Regions from separate parts of the Streptomyces sp. NPDC014870 genome, predicted to be linked through region 1. Evidence: predicted binding sites of a transcription regulator. Region 1 holds the regulator's gene; the other holds the start of a gene.

Region 1 (15,115 bases):
CCAACGGCATCATGCACGTCACCGCGAAGGACCTGGGGACGGGCAAGGAGCAGAAGATGACCGTCACCGGCGGCTCCTCGCTGCCGAAGGACGAGGTCGACCGGATGCGCCAGGAGGCCGAGCAGTACGCGGACGAGGACCACCGTCGCCGCGAGGCCGCCGAGACCCGCAACCAGGGCGAGCAGCTCGTCTACCAGACGGAGAAGTTCCTCAAGGACAACGAGGACAAGGTCCCCGGTGAGGTCAAGACCGAGGTCGAGACCGCCGTCGCCGAGCTGAAGGAGAAGCTCAAGGGCGAGGACACCGCGGAGATCCGTACCGCCACCGAGAAGGTCGCGGCCGTCTCCCAGAAGCTCGGCCAGGCCATGTACGCCGACGCCCAGGCCGCGCAGGGCGCGCCCGGCGATGCCCCGCAGGGCGACGCCAAGGCCGACGACGACGTCGTGGACGCCGAGATCGTCGACGACGAGAAGCCCGGTGACGCGAAGGGCGGCGCTGTCTGATGACGGAGGAGACCCCGGGCTTCGAGGAGAAGCCCGACGTCCCCTCCGGCGCCGACGACGCCGCCGAGACCGCCGAGACCCCCTCCGCGGAGGAGGGCTCGGCGGCCCCGGCCGGGGACGCCGCACAGACGGCCGGCCTGACGGCCCAGCTGGACCAGGTCCGCAGCGCGCTCGGCGAGCGCACCGCAGACCTCCAGCGGCTCCAGGCCGAGTACCAGAACTACCGTCGGCGGGTGGAGCGTGACCGGGTCACCGTCAAGGAGATCGCGGTCGCGGGCCTCCTGACGGAGCTGCTGCCCGTGCTCGACGACATCGGTCGGGCCCGGGACCACGGCGAACTCGTGGGCGGCTTCAAGTCGGTCGCCGAGTCGCTGGAGACGGTGGCCGCCAAGATGGGGCTGCAGCAGTTCGGCAAGGAGGGCGAGCCCTTCGACCCGACGATCCACGAAGCCCTGATGCACAGCTACGCGCCGGACGTCACCGAGACGACCTGCGTGGCGATCCTGCAGCCGGGGTACCGGATCGGCGAGCGGACCATCCGGCCCGCTCGTGTCGCGGTGGCCGAGCCCCAGCCCGGGGCGACGCCGGCCGCGAAGGAAGAGAAGTCGGCAGACGAGGAGAGCGGTGGCTCCGAGGAGGGTGTGTGACACGACTCCGCGTGGATGAGGGAGCGGCGTCTGGTGCGTGCAGCTGCAAGGCGGAGGAGGGAGTCGACGCGGAGCGTCGGCGACTGACGACAACGCGGCAGATGTGCGTGCCGGGCGTCGCGAGCCCACGCGGAGTTGGGTCGCGCACCCTGCGGGCTAGCGCGAAGATCGTCCGGGAGGAGGGACGTCGATGAGCACGAAGGACTTCGTCGAGAAGGACTACTACAAGGTTCTCGGCGTCCCCAAGGACGCCACCGACGCCGAGATCAAGAAGGCGTACCGGAAGCTCGCCCGCGAGAACCACCCGGACGCCAACAAGGGCGACACGAGCGCCGAGGCGCGCTTCAAGGAGATCTCCGAGGCGAACGACGTCCTCGGCGACCCCAAGAAGCGCAAGGAGTACGACGACGCCCGCGCCCTGTTCGGCAACGGCGGCTTCCGGGCCGGCCCCGGCGGGCAGGGCGGATCGTTCAACTTCGACCTGGGCGACCTCTTCGGGGGCGCCCAGGGCCCCGGCCGCGCGGGCGGGGCCGGTGGCTTCGGCGGCGGCCTCGGCGACGTCCTCGGCGGCATGTTCGGCCGGGGCGCGGGCGGCGGCGCGGGCACGCGCACGCAGCCGCGCCGCGGCCAGGACATCGAGTCCGAGGTGACGCTCAGCTTCACCGAGGCCGTGGACGGCGCGACGGTGCCGCTGCGGATGTCCTCCCAGGCGCCCTGCAAGGCCTGTTCGGGCACCGGTGACAAGAACGGCACGCCCCGGGTGTGCCCGACCTGTGTCGGCACCGGCCAGGTCTCGCGCGGCAGCGGCGGCGGCTTCTCGCTCACCGACCCCTGCGCGGACTGCAAGGGCCGCGGCCTGATCGCCGAGACCCCCTGCGAGATCTGCAAGGGCAGCGGCCGGGCCAAGTCCTCGCGCACCATGCAGGTCCGCATCCCCGCCGGGGTCTCCGACGGGCAGCGGATCCGGCTGCGCGGCAAGGGCGCCCCGGGCGAGCGCGGCGGGCCGAACGGCGACCTGTACGTCGTCGTCCATGTCGACGCCCACCCGGTCTTCGGCCGCAAGGACGACAACCTGACCGTCACCGTGCCCGTCACCTTCGACGAGGCGGCGCTCGGCGGCGAGATCAAGGTGCCGACGCTGGGCGGCCCTGCGGTGACGCTGAAGCTGCCGGCCGGCACGCCCAACGGCCGGACCATGCGCGCCCGCGGCAAGGGCGCGGTCCGCAAGGACGGGACGCGCGGCGATCTGCTGGTGACGGTGGAGGTCGCGGTGCCCAAGGAGCTCGACGACAAGGCCCGCGAGGCCCTTGAGACCTACCGTCAGGCGACGGCGGGCGAGGACCCCAGGGCAGAGTTGTTCCAGGCCGCGAAGGGAGCTTGACCCGATGGACAGCCGACCGGGACGCAGCCGCAATCCGTACGAACTGACCGACGAGACGCCGGTGTACGTCATCTCGGTGGCGGCCCAGCTCTCGGGCCTGCACCCGCAGACCCTGCGTCAGTACGACCGCCTCGGCCTGGTCTCGCCCGACCGCACGGCGGGCCGTGGCCGGCGCTACTCGGCGCGCGACATCGAGCTGCTCCGCACGGTGCAGGCCCTGTCGCAGGACGAGGGCATCAACCTGGCGGGCATCAAGCGCATCATCGAGCTGGAGAACCAGGTGGCGGCGCTCCAGCAGCGCGTCGCCGAACTGTCGGCGGCCGTAGAGGGCGCCGCCTCGGCGATGCGCCAGCGCGAGGCGCAGGTCCACGCCTCGTACCGGCGCGACCTGGTCCCGTACCAGGACGTGCAGCAGGCGAGCGCGCTCGTCGTCTGGCGCCCGAAGCGCACCGGCGAGTAGCGCTCCCGATCGCGCACGAAGCCCCCTCCGCGGACCGCGGAGGGGGCTTCGGCGTACCCGGGAGAGCGCCGGCCACGGGGACGGGTTCTACGGGATGAGCTCGGCGACGATGTTCCCCGTCGTGTCCCACCAGGGCGCCCCTCCCGTGCCGAACGCGGCGGCGAGCGCGGCGCCGACGGACCGGTCCAGCGCGGTGGGTTCGGCGCCCTCGGCCCAGTCCTCGTCCACGGCGCCGTCACCGCTGGACTCGAAGATCCCCAGCGGCCGTCCGTCGCGCAGCAGTCGGCTCTCCACGTACGAGCAGGGGACGAGCCGGTAGCGGGTGCCCGCGACCACGGCGTCGACGCGGTAGGAGCGGCGCAGCAGCCTCCCGCGGCCGGGCTTGAGGCGGGCGGGCGCCCCGTCGACGGTGAGGGTGAGCCGGGCGGCGGCGCGGGTGCCGATCGGGATCAGCGGGTCGGGCTCCTCGCCGGGGGCGCGGACCAGTTCCACGGTGGGCAGTTCGTGCCCGGAGACGCGCAGGGTGCCGGCGGGGCCGTCGAGGTCGATCTGTACGTACAAGGTCAGTGTTCCTGCTCCAGAAGACCGGACTGTGCGATGAGGTAGCCGAGTTGGGCGCGGCTGCCGCTGCCGAGGGCGGAGGCGAGCTTGGCGATGTGGGCCCGGCAGGTGCGGACGTTCATGCCGAGGCGGCGCGCGATGGCCTCGTCGACGTGGCCCTCGACGAGGAGCTGGGCGATGGAGCGCTGGATCCCGCTGATGCCGTCGGTCTTGATGTCGTACGGGATCTCCTCGCGGATCGGGACCGCGAGCTGCCAGAACTGGTCGAAGACGCCGACGAGGTAGGCCACGATGCCGGGGTGGCGCAGCTCCAGGGCGACCTGGCGGTCGCTGCGCGCGGGGATGAAGGCCACCTCGCGGTCGACGATGATCAGCCGGTCGATGATCTCTTCCAGCGTGCGGACCTGCACCTCGGGACCGACGTGTTCGAGGTAGGTGAGGGTGAGTTCGGTGTGGCGGGCGGTGTGCTGGTAGAGCGTCCGCATGTTGATGCCGCGGCCCAGGAGCGGGGAGACCCTGCGCAGCGCCTCCGCGAGCGCGTGCGCGGGCCGGCCTCCGCCGGGCTGGACGGTCAGGAGTTCCTGCCGGCAGTTGGCGACCACCCGGTCGAGGGTGGCGTTGATCCGGCTGATGCCCTCCAGGACGGTGATGGCGTGCGTGGACGGCTGGTCCTGGGCCGTGATGGACATGAACGGCTCGAAAGCGTCGGACAGCGCGACGGTCAGCCGTCTGCGCTCCAGGATCTCGCGCTCGATGGGCTGCAGGAGTTGCGCGAGCGCGGACGAGGGCGGGATCGGGCGCATCCACTGGGCGTCGTCCGGGTCCGGGTGGAGCAGCGACAGATCGAGCAGGCAAGGCGTCTCGACAGCCTCTGACCGGGGTATTCGTCCCGTCCGCAGAGCGCTGGCGTACAGCTCGGCGCCTGCCTTGCACAACTCTGCATGCGAATGGGGGTGGCCGGATTCGTCCGGTTGTTTCTGCATATGTACACCCCCAGGCTCCTGCATCTCAGGAACATGATGCATGGGTTTGGTGGTGGAAGCGCAGAGAGTAAGCCATCGTCTTACTCGCGGGGGGTTGGAGAAGACATATCTTCAAGTGAGGTTGCTCGGTGATGATGAAGAAGCTCATACGCGCGGTGGCCGGAGTCGCCTTCATCGCGGCCGCCACAGTGGGAGCGCTGGGTGCGGTACAGGATCCCGGTTGGCACTCGGAGCCGGTGGCCGCGCAGGTCTCCACGGTCGCCGACCCGGGCTGGTCGGCCGCGCCGGCCGCCGTGAACGATCCCGGCTGGTCCCTCGTCGGCGCATGAACGTTCCCGACGACTCTCGTTTCCGCCGTGAGATGGCGGCTGCCTACCGTTCCGGGTGGCATTTCATCGACCTCGTCACAGCCGTGCCGCACGGTGGCGATTCGTTGATGGTCACCCTCTTCGGGGAGCCGATCATCATCAGGCGCGGGGACGACGAGGACATCCGAGCCTACCGATGCCTCCGGAAGCCCCGTGGCGCCCCACAGCCCGTCCGGTGTGCCATCCGTTACGGCATGATTTTCGTCAATCTCGACCAGCGTGACCATCAGCTGGTGGAGACCGAGACCATCACCGCCACCCCCCGCAGTGCCTGAGCGGTTCCCCCGTCGTTCAAGATCGCTCAGGTACTTCCCCCACACAGCGGCGCCATCGCGGACCTGAAACGCGATGGCGCCGCTGTGCTGTGCGCGTAAGGCACCGTCGCCGCGCGTCACGCCCGCCCCATGGCCCGCGTGAGCGCGATCTCGATGACCACCCGGTCCGGGTTCGGCGCCGGGACCCGGTTGTAGCGCGCCGCGTAGCGGTCCACCGCGTCGGCGACGACCTCCGGCTCCGTCCGGATCCGCGCCACGCCCTCCAGGGTCGCCCAGCGGCCCTTGTCCACCTGGCAGACCGCCACCCGCGCGCCCTCCGCGCCCGCCGCGAGCACGTTGGCGACCTTGTGGCTGTGCTTGTTGGTGATGACCCGGGCGATGCCGTTCTCGCCGCCCTCGGGGTCGTACGTCACGCCCACCGCCACCACGTGCGGGGTGCCGTCCGCGCGCGGGGTGGTCAGGGTGCACATGTGGTACTCGCGCCAGAAGCTGAGATACGAGTCGTCCGGGTTCCTCGGGTCAGTCGCCATGCCCGGAACCTACCCGCGGCAGAGCCCTGTGCGACACCTTGAGCGGAATAGACTCAACTTTGTGTACGCTGGATGAGTCATAGGAATGTGTACAGCGCACGCCGAGGAGGAGACAGCGCACGTGGACGCCGAACTGACCAACAGGAGCCGGGACGCGCTCAACGCGGCGACCAGCCGCGCCGTGTCCGACGGGCACGCCGACCTGACCCCCGCCCATCTTCTGCTCGCGCTCCTCGCGGGTCAGGAGAACGAGAACATCACCGACCTGCTCGCCGCCGTCGAGGCCGACCAGGCCGCTGTACGGTCCGGAGCGGAGCGGCTGCTCGCCGCCCTGCCCAGCGTGACCGGGTCCACGGTCGCGCCGCCGCAGCCCAACCGTGAGCTGCTCGCCGTCATCGCCGACGCGGCGAAGCAGGCCAAGGAGCTCGGGGACGACTACATCTCCACCGAGCACCTGCTCATCGGGATCGCGGCGAAGGGCGGACCGGCGGGCGACGTGCTGGCCCAGCAGGGGGCCGGCGCGAAGCGGCTGCTCGACGCGTTCGAGAAGAGCAGGGGAGGACGCCGGGTGACCACACCCGACCCGGAGGGTCAGTACAAGGCGCTGGAGAAGTTCGGCACGGACTTCACGGCCGCCGCGCGCGAGGGGAAGCTCGACCCGGTCATCGGGCGCGACCAGGAGATCCGTCGCGTCGTCCAGGTCCTCTCCCGCCGCACCAAGAACAACCCGGTCCTCATCGGCGAGCCCGGCGTCGGCAAGACCGCCGTCGTCGAGGGCCTCGCCCAGCGGATCGTGAAGGGCGACGTCCCCGAGTCCCTCCGGAACAAGCGCCTGGTCTCGCTCGACCTCGGCGCGATGGTCGCGGGCGCCAAGTACCGCGGCGAGTTCGAGGAGCGGCTCAAGACCGTCCTCTCCGAGATCAAGGCCAGCGACGGCCAGATCATCACCTTCATCGACGAGCTGCACACCGTCGTCGGCGCGGGCGCGGGCGGCGACTCCGCCATGGACGCCGGCAACATGCTGAAGCCGATGCTGGCCCGCGGCGAACTGCGCATGGTGGGCGCGACGACCCTGGACGAGTACCGCGAGCGGATCGAGAAGGACCCCGCCCTGGAGCGCCGCTTCCAGCAGGTCCTGGTCGCCGAGCCGAGCGTCGAGGACACCATCGCGATCCTGCGCGGGCTCAAGGGCCGCTACGAGGCCCACCACAAGGTCCAGATCGCCGACTCCGCGCTCGTGGCCGCCGCGACCCTCTCCGACCGGTACATCACCTCCCGCTTCCTCCCCGACAAGGCCATCGACCTCGTCGACGAGGCCGCCTCCCGGCTCCGTATGGAGATCGACTCCTCGCCCGTCGAGATCGACGAGCTGCAGCGCTCCGTGGACCGGCTGCGCATGGAGGAGCTGGCCCTCAAGAACGAGACCGACGAGGCGAGCCGCCAGCGCCTGGAGAAGCTCCGCCGCGACCTCGCCGACCGCGAGGAGGAGCTGCGCGGGCTGACCGCCCGCTGGGAGAAGGAGAAGCAGTCCCTCAACCGGGTCGGCGAGCTCAAGGAACAGCTCGACGAGCTGCGCGGGCGCGCCGAGCGCGCCCAGCGCGACGGCGACTTCGACACCGCCTCCCAGCTGCTGTACGGCGAGATCCCGGCGCTCGAACGCGAGCTGGAGGAGGCGTCCGAGGCCGAGCAGGAGGTCTCGAAGGACACGATGGTCAAGGAGGAGGTCGGCCCCGACGACATCGCGGACGTGGTCGGCGCCTGGACCGGCATCCCCGCGGGACGCCTCCTGGAGGGCGAGACGCAGAAGCTGCTGCGGATGGAGGACGAGCTCGGCAAGCGCCTGATCGGCCAGTCCGAGGCTGTCCGGGCCGTCTCCGACGCCGTCCGCCGCACCCGCGCGGGGATCGCCGACCCCGACCGCCCCACCGGCTCCTTCCTCTTCCTCGGCCCGACGGGTGTCGGCAAGACCGAGCTGGCGAAGGCGCTCGCGGACTTCCTCTTCGACGACGAGCGGGCCATGGTCCGCATCGACATGTCGGAGTACAGCGAGAAGCACTCCGTCGCCCGGCTCGTCGGCGCGCCCCCCGGCTACGTCGGCTACGAGGAGGGCGGCCAGCTCACCGAGGCAGTGCGCCGCCGCCCGTACAGCGTGGTGCTGCTCGACGAGGTGGAGAAGGCGCACCCGGAGGTCTTCGACATCCTGCTCCAGGTCCTGGACGACGGCCGGCTCACCGACGGCCAGGGCCGGACGGTGGACTTCCGCAACACCATCCTGATCCTCACCTCCAACCTGGGCAGCCAGTACCTGGTCGACCCGGTGATCGGCGAGGAGGAGAAGAAGCGGCAGGTCCTGGAGGTGGTCCGGGCGAGCTTCAAGCCGGAGTTCCTCAACCGCCTCGACGACCTCGTGGTCTTCTCCGCCCTCGACAAGAGCGAGCTGGGCCGGATCGCGCAGCTCCAGATCGACCGGCTCGCGCGCCGGCTCGCCGAGCGCCGGCTCACCCTCGACGTCACCCCCGCCGCCCTGGCGTGGCTGGCCGACGAGGGCAACGACCCGGCCTACGGCGCCCGGCCGCTGCGCCGGCTCATCCAGACCGCGATCGGCGACCGGCTCGCGAAGGAGATCCTCGCGGGCGAGGTCCGCGACGGCGACACGGTCCGGGTGGACCGGTTCGAGGACGGCCTGATCGTGGGCGCGGCGCAGTAGTACGGGCGCGGTAGTACGGGCCCAGTGGGCGTACGGGCGCGGTGCCGCAGGAAGGGCGGGGACGGGCCCGGTCAGGTGTCGAAGGCCAGCAGATGGACGAGGGCGGACTCGCCCTCGTACGTCACGGTCACGTCGACCGCGACCGGGCCGCCCGGCTCGGCCTCACCGTCGTACTGCACGTTCACGCACAGGTCGTGGTCGCAGAACTGCGGCTTCCGCGGTTCCGTGCCCGGGTAGGTCCCGGCGAGCCACTGCGCGGCCTCGCCGCGCGGCATCCGGAAGTCGGCCGTGACCTGCGTGTCGAGCCAGCTCGCCGTGGTGCACCGGGGCTCCACCGCGTTCTCCGGCAGGGTCGCCTGGGCCCATTCCAGGGCGTCCGCGCAGTCGACCGGCTGTGGCCCGGTGGCCTCGTCGAAGCCCACCGCGGCCCAGGCCAGCAGGGCGAGCGGCCCTCCGCAGAAGACCGTCACCAGCGCCGAGACCCACACCCACGTCCATGCCTTCGGCCGTACCGGCGGCACTTTCCCCCGTATGTCGTCCCCCATGGGCCCCGAGTTTGTCAGCCCGCAGCGGATCGCGGGAGGTGGGGCTTGCGCCATACCGCCCGGCATGGGGGAGGATGGCGGCAACCGTACGAAGGGATATTCACGGTGAGCATCGACCCGTCCTCGATTCCGAATTTCGGGGGCCAGCCCCAGCCTCAGGCCGCAGGACCGGCGGGCCCCGTCGTCCCCGACCAGGACCTGGTCAAGCAGCTCCTCGACCAGATGGAGCTGAAGTACGTCGTCGACGACGAGGGTGACCTCGCGGCGCCGTGGGAGGAATTCCGCACGTACTTCATGTTCCGCGGCGAGGGGGACCAGAGCGTCTTCTCGGTGCGGACCTTCTACGACCGCCCGCACTCGGCGGACGACCGCGCCCGGATCCTCGACGCGATCGACGACTGGAACCGCCGCACGCTGTGGCCGAAGGTCTACACGCACCTGCACGAGGAGGAGGACGGCTCCGCCACCCTCCGCCTCATCGGTGAGGCCCAGATGCTGATCGGCACCGGCGTCGCCCTGGAGCACTTCGTGTCGTCGACCGTCAGCTGGGTCCGCGCCTCGATCGAGTTCGACAAGTGGCTCGTGGAGCAGTTCGGCCTGCAGGCCCCCGAGGACAAGTCCGCCGAGGGCGACGCGGGCGACGAGGCCTGAGCCCGCACGGGCATCCTCACGGGGCGCACCCTTGCGGGGAGCACCCTCACAGGGCCATCCGCGCGAGCGTCAGCGCGTAGGCCCCGAAGCTGAACGAGAGCCCGGCCAGGGCGGCGATCACCACGATCGCGGCCCTCGGCCGGGCTTTCGTCAGTGCCTGGGCCAGCGGGAAGAGCAGCGGGAACGCGGGCAGCAGGAAGCGCGGCTTGGACTCGAAGAAGCCCGAACCGCCGACGGTGATGAGCACCAGGACGCCCGCGTAGACCAGGACCGGCAGCGGCGGCCGCTCCACCAGGGCGAGCAGCGCGAAGAGCAGCACCCCGGCGCCGGTGAACAGCAGCGCCGTCGCGAAGCCGAACTGCGTCGGCCCGCGCAGCATGTCCCGGACGAAGACCAGCGCGCCCTTGCCGAGGTCGAAGCGCGAGGTCCAGCCGTCCTGGACGGCGAAGTAGCCGCCGAGCAGATCGCCGCGCCGCGCGCCCACCCAGAGCAGGTACGAGAGCCAGCCGAGCGGCGCGAGCGCGGCTCCCGCCCACACCCGTGCGGTGGCCCGGCGCCGGTACAGCTCGTACGCCGCCGCCGCGAGGACCGCCGCCGCGACGGCGATCCCGTTGGGGCGGGAGAGCCCGGCCAGGGCGGCCAGGGCGCCGGCCCACAGCCAGCGGTGGGTGAGGAGCGCGTACAGCGACCAGGCGGCCAGGGCCGTCATCAGCGGCTCGGTGTACGCCATGCTCAGCACGATCGAGTGCGGCAGCAGGCCCCAGAGCAGGACGAGCACGACGGCGGTGCGCCGCCCGTACAGCCGCTCGCCGATCAGGTAGATCCCCCAGGCCGCCAGGCCCGCGCCCGCCCAGGACAGCAGCAGCCCGGCCGTGCCGCCCTCGACGGGCAGGACGGTGGTGACGGCGCGGACGAGGGCCGGGTAGAGCGGGAAGAAGGCCAGGTCGGACTGGACGACCCCGTCGGGCCAGTGGAGCGTGTGGCCGTAGCCGTGCGCCGCGATCCGGGTGTACCAGCCGGAGTCCCAGGACGTGGCCAGCAGCGCCCGGGGCGAGCGCCCGAGGTGCCAGGCCCAGGCGGCGAGCACCAGCATCCCGGTCAGCCGCGCGGCCGCGAAGAGCCCGAGCGCGGGCGCGGCCCGGTGCAGCGAGGCCCACCGGCGGGGGACGCTCCGGACAGCGGCGGTCGACGCCGGGCGGTCGAGAGTCTCGGCGGACAGGGTGCACCTCCGTGCGCACGGGAATCGGAATTAGCCCGACAAATCGGTCTACCCGACCATCCGTGCGGCACGGAGTGGGCGCGCGCGAGCGAGGCGATCACCGGAGCGAAAAACACCCACCCGCGCGAAGACCCGCCCCCCTTGTTCCGGCAGTCCTACCCCGCGAGGCCCTTGAGCCGGGAGACCGCCTCCTCGATCACATCGACGCGCTTGCAGAACGCGAACCGGACGAACGGCTCGCCCTCCGCGCGGTGGTCGTAGAAGACGGCGTTGGGGATGGCGACCACGCCCGCGCGCTCCGGCAGGGCCCGGCAGAAGGCGAAGCCGTCGGACTCGCCCAGCGGGCGGATGTCGGTGGTGACGAAGTACGTCCCGGCCGGCCGGTAGACCTCGAAGCCCGCCCCGGCGAGCCCGTCGCTCAGCAGGTCGCGCTTGGCCTGCAGGTCGGCGCGCAGGTCGTCGAAGTACGTGTCCGGCAGCCGGAGCGCCTCGGCGACGGCGTACTGGAACGGTCCTGAGGCCACGTACGTGAGGTACTGCTTCGCCGACCGGACGGCGGTGGTCAGCTCGGGGGTCGCGGTGACCCAGCCGACCTTCCAGCCGGTGAACGAGAGCGTCTTGCCGGCCGAGCCGATGGTGACCGTGCGCTCGCGCATCCCCGGCAGGCTCGCGATCGGCAGGTGCTCGGCGCCGTCGAAGACCAGGTGCTCGTACACCTCGTCGGTGACGACGAGCAGGTCGCGGGCGACGGCCAGCTCGGCGATCGCGGTCAGTTCGGCGCGGGTGAGGACGGTGCCGGTGGGGTTGTGCGGGGTGTTGAGCAGGATCAGCCGGGTCCGGTCGGTGACGGCGGCCCGCAGCTCGTCCAGGTCCAGGACGAAGCGCCCCTCGTGCGGCCGGAGCGTGACCGGGACGCGCGTGCCGCCCGCCATCGCGACGCAGGCGGCGTACGAGTCGTAGTACGGCTCCAGGGCGATCACCTCGTCGCCCGGCTCGACCAGGGCGAGCAGGGACGCGGCGATGGCCTCGGTGGCGCCCGCCGTGACCAGGACCTCGGTGTCGGGGTCGTAGCTCAGGCCGTACCGCCTCAGCTGGTGCTCGGCGACGGCGGTGCGCAGTTCGGGGACGCCGGGTCCTGGCGGGTACTGGTTGCCGCGTCCGTCGCGCAGCGCGCGGACCGCCGCCTCGCGGATCTCCTCGGGGCCGTCGGTGTCGGGGAAGCCCTGACCGAGGTTGATCGCCCCGGTCCGCGCGGCGAGCGCGGACATCTCGGCGAAGATCGTGGTGCCGAACTCGGCGAGCCTGCGGTTGAGCAGCGGTCGTGTCATGTGCGTCATCCTGGGCCGAAGCTCTGGACTTCCTCAACTCACATCCGGGGGTTGGTATCTGTGGGGGACCCGGTGCACCGACTCTGAGCAGGGGGTGTGCGGTCGGCAACTGTCGTCGTCTGACGGCGTCGGCCGCTGTCGGTCGGCCCACAGACGGCCCGGGGAAGGGCCAGAAAGCCTCGCACCCCTTCGTGAAGAGGGCGAGGCCTGGGGTCGTTCTCCGTGATGGACGCTCAGCACTTGCTTCACGGACGAGCGCGTGCGGTGGTACCCAACGCGCCATCCTTGAGCAGGGCACTGCGTTACTAGACCAACTCGACGCTCACCGACACGCAGTGGCTGTTCACGCAGACTCTGATGGTGAGGGGGCTGTTCTTGGAGAACTGCACGGTCCACTCGGGCGGCACCTGGAATCCCATGGTGCCGAGGTACTTGTGGGGGTCTTGGTTCGCCGACGAGAGCCTTTCCGGATCGTTGTCCAGCTCCCTTACGACGTCGAGGAGGCGAGGGTGGCTCATCACGTGCGTGACAGCCAGTTGGAGGTCCTGAAAGGTTGCCGACATGAAATGCGCCAATCTGTCAGAGTCTGTTCTTGTCGTGATCGAAAGTCTGAGTCGGTGCGTCCGCCCGTCGGCGTCGCCACCATGCCGCCCGTACATGCCCTGAGCCATCGACTCGGTGTTCCAGCGCATATCTCAGGAAGACCACGGCCCACAGGCGGCCCAGTGACCCGCGGACGGCCCCTGAACTGCCCTTCTGCGCATGTCAGGGGCCGTTGCCCCGCGAGAAGGCTCTGAACTTCCTCAAGTGCGCTTTGGGCGCGTGCCGGATCGGGCATCCCCCTCGCACAGACCTACGGGGGTGGTACAGATGGAAATCCTTTTCGCGATGTTCATCGTCTTCATGATCGCGGTGGGCGTGGTGTCCGCGATCAGCGGCAGCCGGCGGGGCAGGCGGCGTGGTGGCTGGTCGGACGGTGGCGGGGGCGGCTGCGGTTCGGACGGCGGTTCGTCCTGCGGTGGCGGCGGTGGCTGCGGCGGAGGGGGCGGCGGCGGCGACTGACCGGGGGTGATCGACTCGGGAGCGACTGTCACGGGGCAGTCGCCCCCGCGAGCACCAGGTGCCCGGCGTTCCAACATCCGCCGGGCACCTTCGTGTTGGAGCCTGGGGGCCGGGTTCGTTTGAACAATTGAACTGTGGGGTCCCCGAAGGGGATGGAAACCACAGCAAGTTGGGTAAAAACGCTGCGAGTCGCTCGAAGTCCGTGATTCCCTCACTGTTGATAGAGACAGCCCTCGGACCATGTGTGGACCCGAGTCGGCGATCCCCCACTCCCGTTGAACCCTTCTCCGGGGCGCCCCCGGCCCACCCGTCAAACCGTGTTTGCGGAGCCGACCCATGCTCACGACCCTGAAAACTTCCTATACCGACACCCGTGCGGCCGATCTGGCCTGGGCTCTCGGGCGCGAGCCGCTGCCCGCCCTCGCCGTGCTCGACCTCGAACTGACCGGCGCCAAGCTGCAGTTGCGCCTGCTCGGCGCCTCTCACCAGGTGCTTCTGGAGGAAGAGGAGCGCCGTTGCTCGGAGACCGTCGCCTGTATGCCCGGCAGCAGTACGCCGCTGCCGCTGGGTGTGTCCAAGCGGATCGGCGGATGGGAGTACGAATTCGCCGCCCGCGTCGAGAAGCTCAACCACGGCTCCTTCGCGGGCCGTGCCCAGGAGTTGCTGGCGCTCGTCGCCGACCATCCCAACGGCCTCGCGGGGACGTTCCCCGGCTCCCCGCACGCCTTCACGGCGATGCTGGCACAGCGCCACGAGGGTCAGGTGCGGTGGCGCACCTGGCACGCGTACCCGCAGGAAGGACAGTTGGTGGTCACGCGGACGCAGGTCGGCGCACGTATGTCCGCCGCGCTGTAACGCGCCTCCCGTACGCCTTAGGTGCACTCGTGTGGGTGACAAGCGGCGACAGATGTGTGACGTAGCGTTACGAACATGATCGATCCGCCCCTGACGATGCCACCCAAGAGGGTGACGCGGCTGCCCGTTCGGCCGAGCACGGTGCGGTATCCGGTCCTGGTCGTCGTCTTCGTCTGCGCCGCCTGCGGTCTCGTCTACGAGCTGGAACTGGTGGCTCTCGCCTCGTACTTGATCGGTGACTCCGTCACGCAGGCCTCCGTCGTGCTCTCCGTGATGGTCTTCGCGATGGGCGTCGGCTCGCTGCTCGCCAAGCGGCTGCGCTGCCGTGCCGCCGTCGGCTTCGGCCTGGTCGAGTGCGGTCTCGCGCTGATCGGCGGCTGTTCCGCCCTCGTGCTGTACGCGGCCTTCGCCTGGCTGGGCGAGGCGCGGTACGTCCTGGTGGCGTTCTCGCTCGCCATCGGAGTCCTCATCGGTGCGGAGATCCCGCTCCTCATGTCGCTGATCCAGCGTGCCGAATCGGCGCGTTCGGCCCGTCTGGCCGGCGCGCGGGAGAAGGACAGCGCCGCCGATCCGGCCGGGACAGTGGCCGACCTCTTCGCCGCCGACTACGTGGGCGCGCTGGTCGGCGGCCTCGCCTTCCCGTTCCTGCTGCTGCCCTGGCTCGGCCAGCTCACCGGCGCGCTCGTCACCGGCGCGGTGAACGCGGTGGCGGGCGGCGGCCTGGTGCTGTGGCTGTTCCGGCGCGACCTGACCTGCCGCTCCCGGGCGCTGCTGATCGGCGCGAACGTGGCCGTCCTCGCCGTCCTCGCCACCGGGACCCTCCTCGTCGACGACTTCGAGGACGCCGCCCGCCGCGCGGTGTACGGGGACGACGTGCGGGTCGCCGTGCGCACCGACCTCCAGGACGTGGTGGTGACGGGGGAGCGCGGCAGCGTGCCGGACCTCTTCGTGGACGGCCGGCTGCGGGCCGGCGGCGCGGACGCCTCCCGCTACCACGAATCGCTGGTCCACCCTGCGATGAACGGGCCGCACGCGCGCGT
Region 2 (15,115 bases), on a different contig from region 1:
TTCTCGCGGCCCCGGACGGCCGGGTGCGGGCGGTGCTCGACGACCGGCTCGACCGGATCCCTGACGAGGTGCGCCGTTCGCTCGCGGCGACGGACCGGCTGCGGAACCGCGAGGGCGGCTTCTTCACGGCGGCTGCCGACCCGGACGTGGCCCGGCGGGCGGTGACCGGGACGGCGCCCCGCACGGAGGTACGGGCCCTCGCGGCGCTCACGGACGGAGCGTCGCGCTGGGTGGAGCTGTTCGGCGAGGGTGACTGGGCGGACTGCTTCGCCGTCCTCGGGAAGGAGGGCGCGCACGGGCTCCTGGCGCGGGTCCGCGCGCTGGAGGAGTCGGGTGGCGCCGTGCACCGCTGGAAGCGGCACGACGACGCGACGGCGGTGTACGCGGTCCTGTGAGGCCCTCGGGGGCTGACTCAGCTCTCCGCCCGCGCGTTCAGCTGGTGGAGCAGCCGGGCCAGTTCGGCGACCTCGGCGCGGTCCCAGTCGGCGAGCTTGCGGACGTACCGCCCGCGCCGGGCGTCCCGTACCCGCCGGAAGCGGCGCCGTCCCTCCTCCGTGAGCCGGACGAGCGAGGCGCGCCCGTCGGCGGGGTCGGGGTCGCGGGCGACGAGTCCGAGGTCCTCCAGGACGCGCAGCTGACGGCTCATGGTCGCCTTGCCGACGCCGAAGTAGCCGGCGAGTTCGGTGGCCCGCTGGGGGCCGGCGTCGTCGAGCCGGACGAAGAGCCCGTACGCCGAGGACTCCAGCTCCGGGTGGACCTCGCGGGCCATCTCGCCGGACTGGGCCCGGGCTCGGCGCAGAAAGACCGCCAACTCCCTTTCCAGGGCGAGGAATTCCTGGTCCACACCACTCCCCCCGGTCGCCCCGCCGGTCGGTTCGGCGTCACTCCCCGTACCGCTTCCGTGCACGTCAGCACCCCTCGCGCGCTTTCCGGTCGCTGAAAGTTTCTTTCGGCCGCGGCCATCGCCGCAGCTCTCTCAGTATTTCGCAGGCGTAGACCAACGGCGGCACCCGGGCCCTCTTCCGCCGGGCGGGTCTACGTGCGTAGCGTCATTGGTGACATGTCCACACCAGGACTGTCCGACTCGCTCCCCCACCGAGCCTTTCGGAGGCACGCAATGCCCGTGCACAGATCCGGAAAGACCCTCGCCGGCGCCGCGCTCGCGGCCCTGGCCCTGCTCCTGCCCCTCACCCTCGCCGGCCCGGCCGGCGCCGCCGACTCCGGCGCCGAGGCCGTCCCGCCGCGCGGCTCCGCGCACATGGGCATGGGCGTCCTCGCACACGACGGCTCGGCCGGTACACCGGGTTCACCCCGTGCCGTCCAGACCGAGGGCGTGGACGTCTCCAGCCACCAGGGGAACGTGGCCTGGTCGACGCTGTGGAACAGCGGGGTGAAGTGGGCCTACGTCAAGGCGACGGAAGGCACCTACTACAAGAACCCCTACTTCGCGCAGCAGTACAACGGCTCCTACAACGTGGGCATGATCCGCGGCGCGTACCACTTCGCGACCCCGGACACGACGACGGGCGCGGCCCAGGCCGACTACTTCGTGAACAACGGCGGCGGCTGGTCGAAGGACGGCAGGACACTGCCGGGCGCGCTGGACATCGAGTGGAACCCGTACGGGGCGACCTGCTACGGCAAGTCGCAGTCGGCGATGGTCGCGTGGATCCGCGACTTCCTCAACCGCTACAAGGCGCGGACGGGCCGCGACGCGGTGATCTACACGGCGACGAGCTGGTGGACCCAGTGCACCGGCAACTACGCGGGCTTCGGCTCGACCAACCCGCTCTGGGTCGCGCGGTACGCGTCGGCGGTCGGCGAACTCCCGGCGGGCTGGCCGTACTACACGATGTGGCAGTACACCTCGACCGGCCCGACGGTCGGCGACCACAACCGCTTCAACGGGGACCTCTCGCGGGTGCAGGCGCTGGCCAACGGCTGACGGAGCCTCCCCAGGGACACGGCGGTCTTCCGGGCGCTCGGCGGCGCGCCCGGAGGACCGCTTCCGTCTTTCTGCCCCCACCCCCTTGCCCATTGGTATGGACCAATGCGAACCTCGGACGGGCGCGCACGGCCCTCCCCAACTCCCGTGCGCGATCCGCTCATTGCTCGTCCCGTCCTCCCCCACGCACGAGAGAGAGCCCCGCATGCCGCCGATCCGCCGCACCGCCGCCGCAGCCGCCACCCTGTCCGCCGCCGCCCTGATCCCGCTGACCCCGTCCACCGCCGCCGCGCACGGCGCGGTGTTCAACCCGGTGAGCCGGGTGGCGGCCTGTTACGCGGAGGGCCCGGAGACGCCGAAGTCGCAGGTGTGCAAGGACCTGGTCGCCGACTCCGGCACCCAGCCGCTGTACGACTGGAACGAGGTCAATATCGCCAACGCCGACGGGCAGCACCAGGTGGTGATCCCGGACGGCAAGCTCTGCTCGGCCAACCGCGCGAAGTACCGGGCGCTCGACTGGGCCCGGACGGACTGGCCGTCGACGGCCGTCGCCGCCGGCTCCTTCGACTTCAAGGTCCGGGTGACCGCACCGCACCAGGGCACGATGACGGTCTACATCACCAAGCAGGGCTTCGACCCGACCCAGCCGCTGAAGTGGTCGGACCTGGACGCGACCCCGGTGGCGACCTACGCCACCACCCGGACCGCGACGGACGGCCACTACAACTTCACCGGCAACCTGCCCGCCCGTACCGGCCGCCACATCGTCTACAAGGTCTGGCAGCGCAGCGACAGCCCGGAGGCGTTCTACAGCTGCTCGGACGTCACCTTCGGCGGTGCGGCGACGGCGGCGTCGGCCCCCAGCGAGGCGAAGATCGCCGCGGGCGCCGACCGCTCCACCGTGAGCCACGCGGGCCACGGCGGCGACGAGCACGCCCCGGCGCTCTCCTCCGACACCGCCGGCACCGCCCCGTCCAGCCCGCTGCCCCTGGCCCTCGGCGGCGCGGCGGCCCTCACGGCCTTCGGCGCGGGCAGCCTGCTCCTGACGCGCCGCCGGAACGGGTAGGGCCTACGAGCACCGCTAGGCCCTGATCCGCCGGACAGGCCCTAGACGCTGCGCCCCGTGGTCGAGCCGAAGCCCAGCCAGGTGTGGCGGTTGCCCCACCAGCACCAGCCGACCTTCGGGGCGTCGCGTCGCGCGCGCCCGTCGCGCCCGGTGCCGTTGCTGATCCAGATGGCGGGGGTACGGGCGTCCAGGGTGCCGTTCGCCTTGCGGAGCCGGGAGCCGATCGTCATGAAGCAGCGGTTGCGCTCCAGGGCGGCCGGCTCCTGGAGCACCCAGTGGATGCCCTCGCTGAGCAGCAGCGGGGTGCGGTCCTCCTTGGTGAGCGCGGGCAGCGCCTCCTCCGGGCTCCAGTTGGACATGTGGTCGCCGCGGTCGACTCCGGCGACCAGGTAGAGCGGCGCGTCGGGCACGTCCACGCCGGAGGGCGCGAAGTCGTCGACGTCGGGCATGTCGACCACGACGAAGCCCTCCTTGCCCTCCCTGCGCAGCAGCGGCGCGAGCGCGGAGGCGGGCGCCCGGTCGGGGTGGACGGCGAGCAGCACGTCGGTGCGCTCGCCCCCGGCCTCCCGCGCGAAGGCGCGCAGTTCGTCGGCGGTCAGCCCGGCCCGCTCGTGCACACCGAGCGCGACGAGACGCTCGGCCTGGGCGTCGAGGGAAGGCAGCAGGGGCATGTCGGGTCCTCCGTGGGTGAGGGTCTACTGGTCCGCGGGGTGGGGCACGAAGCGGCTGAGGCGGCGCACGGTCGGCTGCTCCCCGCGCCCGCAGAACGTGTCCACCCGCAGCGAGGACTCGTCGAGTCGCGGCTCCGACGACCGCAGCCGGTGCAGGTGGGCGCGGAACTCCGCCTCGTCCTCGGTCTCGAGGACCACGTCCCAGCCGCCCGCTTCGGGCGCGAACCGCTCGGCGGTGCGCCGCGCCTCGTCCCGCCGTACGCGAGCCGACTTCCGCTTCGCCAACGTCCCCCCTGCGTTCGTGATCATGATACGGACGTGGCTCCCGCCGTGCGGCCCCTTTTCAGGGTCGTGCCACGCGCGGGAACGGGGCGCCCCCACGAAAAAGGGACGCCCCGCTCCACACCGGCACCTACCGGTTCACGCCGCCGCGCTCACCGTCACCGCCGCCGGCGCGAGCGCGATCTCCAGGACCTGGCGGACGTCCGTCACCGGGTGGACCTCCAGCTTCTCCAGGATCTCGGCCGGGACGTCGTCCAGGTCGGCCTCGTTCCGCTTCGGGATCACGACGGTCGTGATGCCCGCCCGGTGCGCCGCGAGCAGCTTCTGCTTCAGGCCGCCGATCGGCAGGACCCGCCCGGTCAGCGAGACCTCACCGGTCATCGCCACGTCCGTCCGGACCAGCCTGCCGGAGAGCAGCGAGGCGAGCGCCGTCGTCATCGTGATGCCCGCGCTCGGACCGTCCTTCGGGACCGCGCCCGCCGGGAAGTGGATGTGCACGCCCCGGTCCTTCAGACCGGTCACGGGCAGCTCCAGCTCCGCGCCGTGCGACCGCAGGAAGGAGAGCGCGATCTGCGCGGACTCCTTCATCACGTCGCCCAGCTGGCCGGTCAGGGTCAGCCCCGCCGCGCCCGTCTCCGGGTCGGCGAGCGACGCCTCCACGAAGAGGACGTCACCGCCCGCGCCCGTGACGGCCAGTCCGGTCGCCACGCCGGGGACGGACGTCCGGCGCTCGGCCGGGTCCTGCGCGGACTCCGGGATGTGGTGCGGCCGCCCGATCAGCCCGCGCAGATCGTCCACGCCGACCGTGAACGGCAGCTCCCGGTCGCCCAGTTCGTGCTGGGCCGCGACCTTCCGCAGCAGCCGCGCGATGGACCGCTCCAGGTTCCGTACGCCCGCCTCCCGGGTGTACTCCCCCGCGAGCTTCCGCAGCGACGCGTCCTCCAGGACCACCTCGCCGGGCTCCAGGCCCGCGCGCTCCAGCTGCCTCGGCAGCAGGTGGTCGCGGGCGATGACGACCTTCTCGTCCTCCGTGTACCCGTCGAGCCTGACCAGCTCCATCCGGTCGAGCAGCGCCTCCGGGATGGCCTCCAGGACGTTCGCCGTCGCCAGGAACACCACGTCGGAGAGGTCGAGTTCGACCTCCAGGTAGTGGTCGCGGAAGGTGTGGTTCTGCGCCGGGTCGAGGACCTCCAGGAGCGCGGCAGCCGGGTCGCCCCGGTAGTCGGAGCCGACCTTGTCGATCTCGTCGAGCAGGACCACCGGGTTCATCGACCCGGCCTCCTTGATCGCGCGTACGATCCGGCCCGGCAGCGCGCCGACGTACGTACGCCGGTGGCCGCGGATCTCCGCCTCGTCCCGCACGCCGCCGAGCGCGACCCGGACGAACTTCCGCCCCATCGCGTGCGCGACGGACTCGCCCAGCGAGGTCTTGCCGACTCCGGGCGGACCGACCAGGGCCAGGACCGCGCCGCCGCGCCGGCCGCCGACCACGCCGAGCCCGCGCTCGGCGCGCCGCTTGCGCACGGCCAGGAACTCGGTGATCCGCTCCTTCACGTCCTCCAGGCCCGCGTGCTCGGCGTCGAGGACGGCCTTGGCGCCCTGGATGTCGTACTGGGTCGCGTCGTCATCGGTTCGCTCGTTCCACGGCAGTTCGAGGACGGTGTCGAGCCAGGTGCGGATCCAGGAGCCCTCAGGGGACTGGTCGCTGGACCGCTCCAGCTTCTCGACCTCCTTGAGGGCCGCCTCGCGCACGTTCTCGGGCAGGTCGGCGGCCTCGACGCGGGCCCGGTAGTCGTCGGACTCGTCGCCGTCCGTCTCGCCGTTGAGGTCGCGCAGCTCCTTGCGTACGGCGTCCAGCTGGCGCCGCAGCAGGAACTCGCGCTGCTGCTTGTCGACGCCCTCCTGGACGTCCTTCGCGATGGACTCGGCCACGTCCTGCTCGGCGAGGTGCTCACGGAGCTGGGCGGTGGCGAGCTTGAGGCGGGCGACCGGGTCGGCCGTCTCCAGGAGTTCGACCTTCTGCTCGACGGTGAGGAAGGGCGAGTAGCCGGAGTTGTCGGCGAGCGCGGAGACGCCGTCGATCTGCTGGACGCGGTCCACGACCTGCCAGGCGCCACGCTTGCGCAGCCAGCTGGTGGCGAGCGCCTTGTACTCCTTGACCAGTTCGGTCACGGAGCCGGGCAGCGGGTCGGGAACGGTCTCCTCGACGACGCTGCCCTCGACCCAGAGGGCGGCGCCGGGGCCGGTCGTACCCGCGCCGATCTTCACGCGGCCGAGGGCCCGGATGAGGGCACCCGGGTCGCCGTCGGACAGCCGGCCGACCTGCTCGACGGTGCCGAGCACACCGGTCGCCGCGTACGTGCCGTCGACCCGGGGCACCAGGAGCACCTTGGGCTTCCCGGTGCCGCTCCCGGGGCGGGCAGCGGCCTGGGCGGCCTCGACCGCGGCGCGTACGTCGTTGTCGGACAGGTCCAGCGGCACCACCATTCCGGGCAGCACGACCTCGTCGTCGAGCGGCAGCACAGGCAGAGTGAGCGGTGAGGACGTCGAAACCATGATCTCCCCTTCGGCAGTCAAGTTGAGCTATGTGGACTCAATGCGCACGGGCTGTCGGATGTTCCCCGGGGACTGTTCGCTCTGAGCGATCACTCTGGCGCGGGGCGGAGCGACGGACTTGTAATACCTCCATGGATACTGCGGCTATTACTTCAGCCTGGGTGGCGGGCTGGACCGTCTCGCGGGGCACCGCCCCCGCCGTCGTCGAGCCCTGGGGCTGGCGGATCGACGTCGGCCTGCCGACGCATGTCTGCCGGCACGTCCTGCCGGCACCGGACGCCGTCTCCGTGGGCAAGCTCTGCGCCGAGATCGACGTGCCGGGCGCGTGGCTGAAGATCATGGCCGGACCGGAGGAGTCGGCCCAGTGGATCACCCCGGGCTGGACCGTCCCGGACGACCCCGGCTACATGATGAGCAAGACCCTGGACCCGGGCGCCCGCCCGCCGGCGCCGGAGGGGTACGCGCGGACGACGGAGACCAGGGACGGGGTGATCCGGGTCCGGATCGTCGCCCCGGACGGCACGCTCGCCGCGCGCGGCCAGATGGCGCCGACCGGGGTGACGGCGGTCGCCGACCAGATCGAGACCCACCCCGACCACCGCCGCAGGGGCCTCGGCGCCAACGTGATGCGCACGCTGGAGGCCGCGGCCGCCCAGACCGGCGCGACCACGGGCGTCCTCTCGGCCACCCGCGACGGCCTGGCGCTCTACGACAGCCTGGACTGGCGCTACGAGTGCCCGCTGACGGGGATCGTGCGGGAGGCGTAGGCCGGGGGGACAGGTCACCGGGCGCGTTGTGCGCCCCCACGTGCGCCGGTGCTCCCCCTACGAGCGGGGAAAAGATGCACGGAATGGCAACCTCCGTACCCCTTGCCCACGTTCAGAGGTCGTGACGACGAGCTTTCCCGGGTGCGAGCAGTGCCCCGAAGACGGAGCCGGCCCGGGAGCGGCCCCCGGAGCCGACTCTCCGACCGACGCCCAGACGGGCGGGGGTCCGGGCCCGACGGGCGAGGGTCCGGGCCCGACGGTCGGGCGACCAGGCCCGACGGTCGGGCGACCGGATCCGGCCGGCTTCCCGGTTCCGGCAGACGACCCGGGCCGAGTCGGTGGCCCAGGTCCGGCCGGAGGTCCGGGCCCCGTCGGCGGCCCGGGCCCGCTCCCCGGTCCGGGCGCCGCCGGCACGGACGACACGGGCGACCCGGGTGACCCGGGCGACGTGCACCTCGTGCGTGCGGTCGCCGGGGGCGACAAGGACGCGTTGTCCCGGCTCTTCGCCCGGCACGCGGGCCCGCTCTTCGCCCATCTCCTCAACCGCGGCTTTCCCGCCCAGACCGTCGAGGACGCCGTTCAGGAGACCTTCCTGACGGTGTGGAAGAGCGCGTCCGGCTTCCACGAGGGCAGCGTCCCCGCCTGGCTGCGGCGGATAGCCCACTGCCGCGCCGTCGACCTCGAACGGGCCGCCGGACGGCAGCGCGCCCTCGCCGACCGCGCCCGCGAGCACACCCCCGCCTCGGCCGGCACGGCTCCCTCCGCCGAGGACTGCCTGCTCGCCTCCTCGCCCCGCTACGCGGCGATAGCCTTCGCGCTCGCCGGGCTGCCCGCCCCGCAGCGCGAGGTCATCGAACTGCGCTACCTCCAGCACTACAGCGTCCGCGAGACCGCCGAGCGCCTCGCCGTCCCCGAGGGCACGGTCAAGGCCCGCGCCGCCCGGGGCTGCGCCCGGCTGCGCGAGTGGATCGTGGCCCAGCACGAGGCCGAGTCCTCGCCCGCCGAAGGAGGTGCCGGTGACCGCGACCGGGTCCCCCGCCCCCGCCCGTGACCCCCGCCCGGCGCCCCCCACGCCCGCCGGCACCGCATCGCCCGCCCCCACCTCCGGTACCGAAGGCAGCCCTCGCATGGCCGAGCTCTCTCCCCCCACCACAGCCGCCCCCACCCGGCACCTCCCCCCGCACTGGGTGGACGCGTACGCCCGCGGGGAGCTCTCCCCCGAACTCCTCGGCCACGCGGAGGCGCATCTCGAACGGTGTCGGCCCTGCGTCGACGCCGTCGACCTGGCGGTACGCGGCGGACCGCACGGCCCCCGCCTCGCCGCCCTGCACACAGCCCTGGTCAACCGGATCGGGTGAGGGCATGCTCGGGACCATGGTGCGCAGGAGAACGGTGCGGGTCACGTCGTCGGCGCTGGTGCTCGTGCTGGTGCCGGTGCTCACGGTGGCCGGCTGCGGTGACCAGGACACCCCGGCGAAGCCGGTCGTGACCCAGGAATCGGTGGCGCCCACCAGCGTGCCCACCACCGCGGCCGCCCCCACGACCGTCCCCGCCCCACCGGTCCCCACCGGCACGGACGGCACCGTGCGGAACGACCACGAGCCGGGCCCCCGCGAGGTCCTCGTCGAGGTGAACGTCAACGGCGGCCTGGCCGGTGTCCGCAACCAGCTGATCGTCCACTACGACGGCACCTACACCACCCGGTCCGGCACGCAGTCCCCGCGCTCCGGCCGCATGACCGCCGCCGAAGTGGCCGAGCTGCGCGCGGCCTTGGAGGACCCGGCGTACGCGAAGGTGCCGACGCGCCCGACGGGACAGCCCGTGGCCGACGGCTTCCAGTACGTCTTCACGCACCGCTACCGCGTCGTGGTCGCCGGCGAGGGCGAACGCCCGCCCGCCCTCCAGCGCGTCTTCGAGGCCCTCCCCGACGGCGGCCCGCCGACCGGCCCCTGAGTTCAGGCGGTCGGCAGACCCTCGCCCGTCGCCGACAGGTCCCTCAACTGGCGGTCCAGGAAGGCCCGTACCCGCGCGGGCATGTCCATCGCCCCCGGGTCGAGGGCCCATTGGAGCTGGAGGCCGTCCATGACGGCGAGCTGCTCCTGGCCGGCAGCCCGGCAGTCGACGCCCTCGCGCAGTTCCCCGCGCCGTACCGCCGCCTCCATCAGCCCGACGATGTGGCTCAGGACGCGCTCGTACCGCTCCTTGAAGTAGTCGTGCGCGGGGTGGCCCACGTTGCCAGACTCCCCCGCCAGGACGTTGAACATCCGCACGATGCCGGGGCGCCGGGTGTTCTCCTCGACGAGGGTGACGACGGTCTCCAGATACGCGGCGTACGAGTCCGGCTCGTGGGCGAAGAGGCGCTCGACGTCGTGCCGCTCGCTCTGCGCGAGGACCGAGAGCAGGAGGTCCTCCTTGCCGCGGAAGTGGTGCAGCAGCCCGCCCTGGGTGATGCCGCAGTCGTTGGCGATCCGGGCGAGCGAGGAGGCGTGGAAGCCCCACCGCCCGAAGTGTTCGACGGCGGTGTCGAGGATCTTCCGGCGGCGCTCGTCCCCCACCGCATAGCTGCCCCTGCCTGCGCTTTTGCGAGGCGTTCGACCCTTGTTCTCCGGCATGGCGCCCAGCTTAGGCGGTGCCCGAAATGAGGCTTTCGTCCTGTGATTCAGGACACAGGAAGAAAACCTAGCACCTACTCGGTTTTCGCACTTAGCCTGAGGCCGCCAAGGCCGACGAAGCGGTGCGTGCTCGGCGCCCTCGCCGTCCAGTTCATCCGCTCGGTCACGTAGGAGACCCGCCATGCCCACGCACCCGGACCCGCTCCCGTACCAGGACGCCACCCGCCCCGTCGACGAGCGCGTCGAGGACCTGCTCGCCCGGATGACCCTGGAGGAGAAGGCCGGCCAGCTCTTCCACTCCATGCTGATGATGAACGCGGACGGCACGCCGGTGACCGAGACCGACGGCTCGATGCTGCCGTACACCGCCCCGGAGCTGATCGAGGGCCGCCACCTCACCCACTTCAACCTGCTCGGCACCTACGGCGCCCGCGAGATGGCCCGCTGGCACAACGCGGTCCAGGAGATGGCCGCGAGCACGCGGCTGGGCATCCCGGTCTCGCTCTCCACCGACCCGCGCCACGCCTTCACCGACAACGTCGGCGCCTCCTTCAACGCCGGCGCCTTCTCCGCCTGGCCCGAGGCACTGGGGCTCGCCGCGATCGCCGACCCGGAGCTGGTCTTCCGTTTCGCCGACACCGTTCGCCGCGAGTACCTCTCCGTCGGCTTCCGTACGGCCCTCCACCCGCAGATCGACCTCGCCACCGAGCCGCGCTGGGCCCGGCAGTCCGGCACCTTCGGCTCGGACGCCAAGCTGACCGGTGAGCTGGTCCAGGCGTACGTCCGCGGCCTCCAGGGCGAGGAGCTCGGCCCGGACTCGGTGGCGGCCATGGTCAAGCACTTCCCCGGCGGCGGCCCGCAGAAGGACGGCGAGGACCCGCACTTCCCGCACGGCAAGGAGCAGATCTACCCGGGCGGCATGCGGGAGCACCACCTGGAGCCCTTCAAGGCCGCCATCGCCGCCGGCTGCTCGCAGATGATGCCCTACTACGGCCAGCCGATCGGCACCGACTGGGAGGCGGTCGGCTTCGGCTTCAACAAGGGCGTGGTGACCGGACTGCTCCGGGAGGAGCTCGGCTTCCAGGGGATCGTCTGCACCGACTGGGGGCTGCTGACGGACTCGGTGATCTTCGGCGAGCCGCACGAGGCGCGCGCGTGGGGCGTGGAGCATCTGAGCGTCGCCGAGCGGACGGCGAAGTCGCTGGACGCGGGCGCGGACCAGTTCGGCGGCGAGCAGTGCCCCGAGGTGATCGTGGAGCTGGTCGAGTCCGGCCGGATCTCCGAGGAGCGCGTCGACGCCTCCGTACGGCGGCTGCTGCGGGAGAAGTTCGTGCTCGGGCTCTTCGACGAGCGCCGGTACGTCGACCCGGAGGAGGCGGCCGAGACGGTCGGCCGCGCCGACTTCAAGGCGGCGGGCGCGGCGGCCCAGCGCCGCTCGCTGACCGTCCTCACCGACGGCCCGCTGCCGCTGACCGGCCGTCCGAGGCTGTACGTCGAGAACGTCGACCCGGCCGTGGCGGCGGCGTACGGGAACGTCGTGGCGGATCCGGCCGGGGCGGACCTGGCGGTCCTGCGGCTGCGCACCCCGTACGAGGAGCGGCCCAACCGCTTCGAGGCCTTCTTCCACTCCGGCTCGCTCGCCTTCCCCGAGCCCGAGCTGTCCCGGATCCTGGCGCTGCTCGCGGCGGTCCCGACGGTCGTCTGCGTCAACCTGGAGCGGCCGGCCGTCCTGCCGGAGATCGCCGAGCACGCGGCGGCGCTGATCGCGGACTACGGGGCGAGCGACGAGGCACTGCTGGACGTGGCCTTCGGCCGGGCGAAGGCGGAGGGGAAGCTTCCGTTCGAGCTGCCCCGCTCGATGGCGGCGGTGGAGGCGGCCCGCCCGGACGTCCCGAACGACACGGTGGATCCGGTCTTCCCGCACGGCCACGGGCTGACCGTCTGAGACCGGCGCCAGGGGATTGGATCCGATGTATTGGATCTTGGATCCAATACATCGGATCCACCATCCAATCCTGCGCCGCGCCCCCCGAATCCCGTTTGTCCCGGCCCTCCCCGCCCCGCGAGGATGGCCGGGACAGCCGTCCACCGAGACCGGGAGTGTGCGCGTACATGTCCAGCCCCGTCACCCTCGACCGCCGCCAGGGCCCGTTCGGAGAGGTCGTGCTCCGCCGCCGGGACGAGCACTTCGAGATCATCGCCAACGGCACGTTCCTGATGGACACCTCCGACGGGCGTTCGGAGCGGCTGCTCGTCGACGCGGCGTACCTCGCGCTCGACCCGCCGCCCGGCGGCCCGCTCCCCTCGGTCCTCATCGGCGGCCTCGGCGTCGGCTTCTCCCTCGCCCACGCGGCCGCGGATCCCCGCTGGGGCCGGATCGCGGTGGTCGAGCGCGAGCAGGCGATCATCGACTGGCACCGCACAGGACCGCTCTCCGCGATCTCGGGCCCGGCGCTCGCGGATCCACGGAACGTGATCCTGCACACGGACCTCGTCGCGTACGTCCACGACTCCTCGGACACGTACGACGCGCTCTGCCTCGACATCGACAACGGACCCGACTGGACCGTCACCGAGGACAACCAAAACCTTTACTCCGCCGAGGGGTTGGCGGCCTGCGCGAGGCGTCTGAACCCCGGCGGGATCCTGGCCGTCTGGTCGGCCCGACCGTCCGCCGATTTCGAAGCGTCCTTGCGGAATGCCGGATTCAGCGGGGTACGGACGGAAGAGATCCAGGTTGCCCGGGGCGTCCCTGACGTGGTGCACCTCGGCGTCCGGCCTGGATAGCCGGGACGCCGCCCGTGCCTCTAGGCTGCTGGCCGACACCAGCGATGCGAGGCGGGGCAATGGAGCAGACACACACCACTCACCACGGTGCGGCGGCCACTCCGGGTGCGCAGCGGCGGGTGCTGGTCGTCGAGGACGACACGACGATCGTGGATGCGATCGCCGCCCGGCTGCGCGCGGAGGGATTCCTCGTCCAGACCGCCACGGACGGACCGGCCGCGGTCGACGCGGCCGAGGCCTGGCAGCCCGACCTGATGGTCCTCGACGTGATGCTGCCCGGTTTCGACGGCCTGGAGGTCTGCCGCCGCGTCCAGGCGCAGCGCCCGGTGCCGGTCCTGATGCTGACCGCGCGGGACGACGAGACGGACATGCTGGTCGGGCTCGGCGTCGGCGCCGACGACTACATGACCAAGCCGTTCTCCATGCGTGAGCTGGCCGCCCGCGTGCACGTCCTGCTGCGCCGGGTGGAGCGGGCCGCGCTGGCGGCCGTCACCCCGCGGAGCGGGATCCTGCGCCTGGGCGAGCTGGAGATCGACCACGCGCAGCGGCGGGTCCGGGTCCGCAACGACGACGTGCACCTGACGCCGACCGAGTTCGACCTGCTGGTCTGCCTGGCGAACACCCCGCGCGCGGTGCTCTCCCGCGAGCAGCTGCTCGCCGAGGTCTGGGACTGGGCGGACGCCTCCGGTACGCGGACGGTGGACAGCCACATCAAGGCCCTGCGCCGGAAGATCGGGGCGGAGCGGATCCGTACGGTCCATGGCGTCGGGTACGCGCTGGAGACGCCGGCGTCATGAGCCGCCGGGGGCAGCGCCCCGAGCGCCCGAGAAGGCGCCGGATCGTGATCTCGATCAAGACCAAGCTGGGCACGCTGGTCGTCGGGGCGGTCCTGCTGACCTCGGGGCTCGCGCTGGTGGCGATCCGGACCTCCACGGAGTTCCGCTACATCACGATCTTCGCGATGATCGCGACGCTCTTGATCACCCAATTCGTGGCGCAGTCCCTGACGGCGCCGCTCGACGAGATGAACACGGTGGCCGGATCGATCTCGCGCGGGGACTTCAGCCGACGGGTGCGCGGCGCGGACCGCCGCGACGAGCTGGGCGACCTGGCCTCGACGATCAATCGCATGGCGGACGACCTGGAGTCCGTCGACCGGCACCGCAAGGAGCTGGTCGCCAACGTCTCGCACGAGCTGCGCACGCCCATCGCGGCGCTCCGCGCGGTCCTGGAGAACGTCGTCGACGGGGTCTCGGAGGCCGACCCGGAGACCATGCGGACGGCCCTGAAGCAGACCGAGCGGCTCGGCCGGCTGGTGGAGACCCTGCTCGACCTGTCACGTCTTGACAACGGTGTCGTCACGCTCAAGGCACGCCGCTTCGAGGTCTGGCCGTACTTGTCGGGTGTGCTCCGGGAGGCCAATCTCGCCGCGTCCCAGCGCGGCCTGTCCTCCACGTCCGGCCTGCACAACCGTACGGACGTCCATCTGCACCTCGACGTCTCGCCGCCCGAGCTGACCGCCCACGCGGACGCGGAGCGGCTGCACCAGGTGATGGCGAACCTGATCGACAACGCGGTGAAGCACTCGCCGCCGCACGGCCGGGTGACCGTACGGGCGCGGCGCGGGGACTGGCCGGACTCGCTGGCCCTGGAGGTCGAGGACGAAGGCCCGGGCATCCCCGAGGCGCTGCGGCACACGGTCTTCGAGCGGTTCAACCGTGGACAGGTGCCGGCTCAGTCCGGTCCCGGCAGCGACGGCGGTACGGGACTGGGGCTCGCGATCGCCCGCTGGGCGGTGGATCTGCACGGCGGCGAGATCGGCGTGGCCGAATCGTCACGTGGCTGCCGAATCCAGGTCACTCTTCCGGGCAGCGTTCCGGCGCGAGGTTGACGTAGGGTCGAACGGGAAGCACGTCTTCTGCGTGGTCTTTTACAGGACACGATCAGGACGTGGTCAGGGATGCATGCTCCAGGGGCCGCACCCCGGCTGTCTCGTACCCGCGAGAGGGCAGAACCACGCTTGTTTCCCGCCAATCCCTGCCCTGAAACGCCGCGTCAAGTGTGACTTGCGCGACGTTGGTAGTGCCCGGCCTGCACCTCTCGGCCAGGGAGGCGTAGCCTTTATTTCCGCTGTCCATCACCTTGTGAAGCGGAAGAGGGCGGTTACCGCCGTGTCGTCTCAGTCCCCCAGTACCCCGAGTACCTCCACCGGCCAGGACGGGCAGGGTCAGAACCCTGCTGCCGCCTTCGGCGCCAATGAGTGGCTCGTCGACGAGATCTACCAGCAGTACCTCCAGGACCCGAATTCAGTCGATCGTGCCTGGTGGGACTTCTTCGCCGACTACAAGCCCGGTGCCACGGAGACCCCGGCCTCCGCGCCGCAGGTGAGCCCCGCACAGGCCGCACCTGCCGCGCCCGCCGCCACTCCG

Evidence for each region. Region 1 encodes HspR, which represses chaperone genes until heat shock. Its sites were predicted from a motif close to TTGAGNNNNNNNNNCTCAA; they were not measured.
Region 2: the regulator HspR is predicted to act here: its motif matches at 6,543-6,561, upstream of lon (endopeptidase La).

Annotation. Positions count from the first base shown of each region.
Region 1 is NZ_JBIBWQ010000003.1:505,291-520,405, forward strand. Features, by position in the region: gene dnaK (molecular chaperone DnaK) at 1-503, shown strand, start outside; gene grpE (nucleotide exchange factor GrpE) at 503-1,150, shown strand; gene dnaJ (molecular chaperone DnaJ) at 1,341-2,531, shown strand; gene ACF09C_RS10965 (heat shock protein transcriptional repressor HspR) at 2,536-2,991, shown strand; gene ACF09C_RS10970 (hypothetical protein) at 3,079-3,552, opposite strand; gene ACF09C_RS10975 (helix-turn-helix transcriptional regulator) at 3,555-4,535, opposite strand; gene ACF09C_RS10980 (hypothetical protein) at 4,670-4,864, shown strand; gene ACF09C_RS10985 ((2Fe-2S)-binding protein) at 4,861-5,178, shown strand; gene ACF09C_RS10990 (pyridoxamine 5'-phosphate oxidase family protein) at 5,295-5,708, opposite strand; gene clpB (ATP-dependent chaperone ClpB) at 5,830-8,415, shown strand; gene ACF09C_RS11000 (hypothetical protein) at 8,487-8,960, opposite strand; gene ACF09C_RS11005 (YbjN domain-containing protein) at 9,066-9,611, shown strand; gene ACF09C_RS11010 (glycosyltransferase family 39 protein) at 9,658-10,758, opposite strand; gene ACF09C_RS11015 (pyridoxal phosphate-dependent aminotransferase) at 10,986-12,167, opposite strand; gene ACF09C_RS11020 (hypothetical protein) at 12,464-12,721, opposite strand; gene ACF09C_RS11025 (hypothetical protein) at 13,029-13,220, shown strand; gene ACF09C_RS11030 (DUF2617 family protein) at 13,557-14,075, shown strand; gene ACF09C_RS11035 (polyamine aminopropyltransferase) at 14,151-15,115, shown strand, end outside.
Region 2 is NZ_JBIBWQ010000005.1:507,550-522,664, forward strand. Features, by position in the region: gene ACF09C_RS17840 (hypothetical protein) at 1-395, shown strand, start outside; gene ACF09C_RS17845 (MarR family winged helix-turn-helix transcriptional regulator) at 413-907, opposite strand; gene ACF09C_RS17850 (lysozyme) at 1,118-1,945, shown strand; gene ACF09C_RS17855 (lytic polysaccharide monooxygenase) at 2,151-3,011, shown strand; gene ACF09C_RS17860 (DUF5701 family protein) at 3,053-3,682, opposite strand; gene ACF09C_RS17865 (hypothetical protein) at 3,707-3,991, opposite strand; gene lon (endopeptidase La) at 4,103-6,520, opposite strand; gene ACF09C_RS17875 (GNAT family N-acetyltransferase) at 6,652-7,287, shown strand; gene ACF09C_RS17880 (RNA polymerase sigma factor) at 7,736-8,338, shown strand; gene ACF09C_RS17885 (zf-HC2 domain-containing protein) at 8,415-8,645, shown strand; gene ACF09C_RS17890 (hypothetical protein) at 8,662-9,240, shown strand; gene ACF09C_RS17895 (TetR/AcrR family transcriptional regulator) at 9,243-9,842, opposite strand; gene ACF09C_RS17900 (glycoside hydrolase family 3 protein) at 10,081-11,844, shown strand; gene ACF09C_RS17905 (spermidine synthase) at 12,012-12,686, shown strand; gene ACF09C_RS17910 (response regulator transcription factor) at 12,746-13,483, shown strand; gene ACF09C_RS17915 (ATP-binding protein) at 13,480-14,577, shown strand; gene ACF09C_RS17920 (multifunctional oxoglutarate decarboxylase/oxoglutarate dehydrogenase thiamine pyrophosphate-binding subunit/dihydrolipoyllysine-residue succinyltransferase subunit) at 14,858-15,115, shown strand, end outside.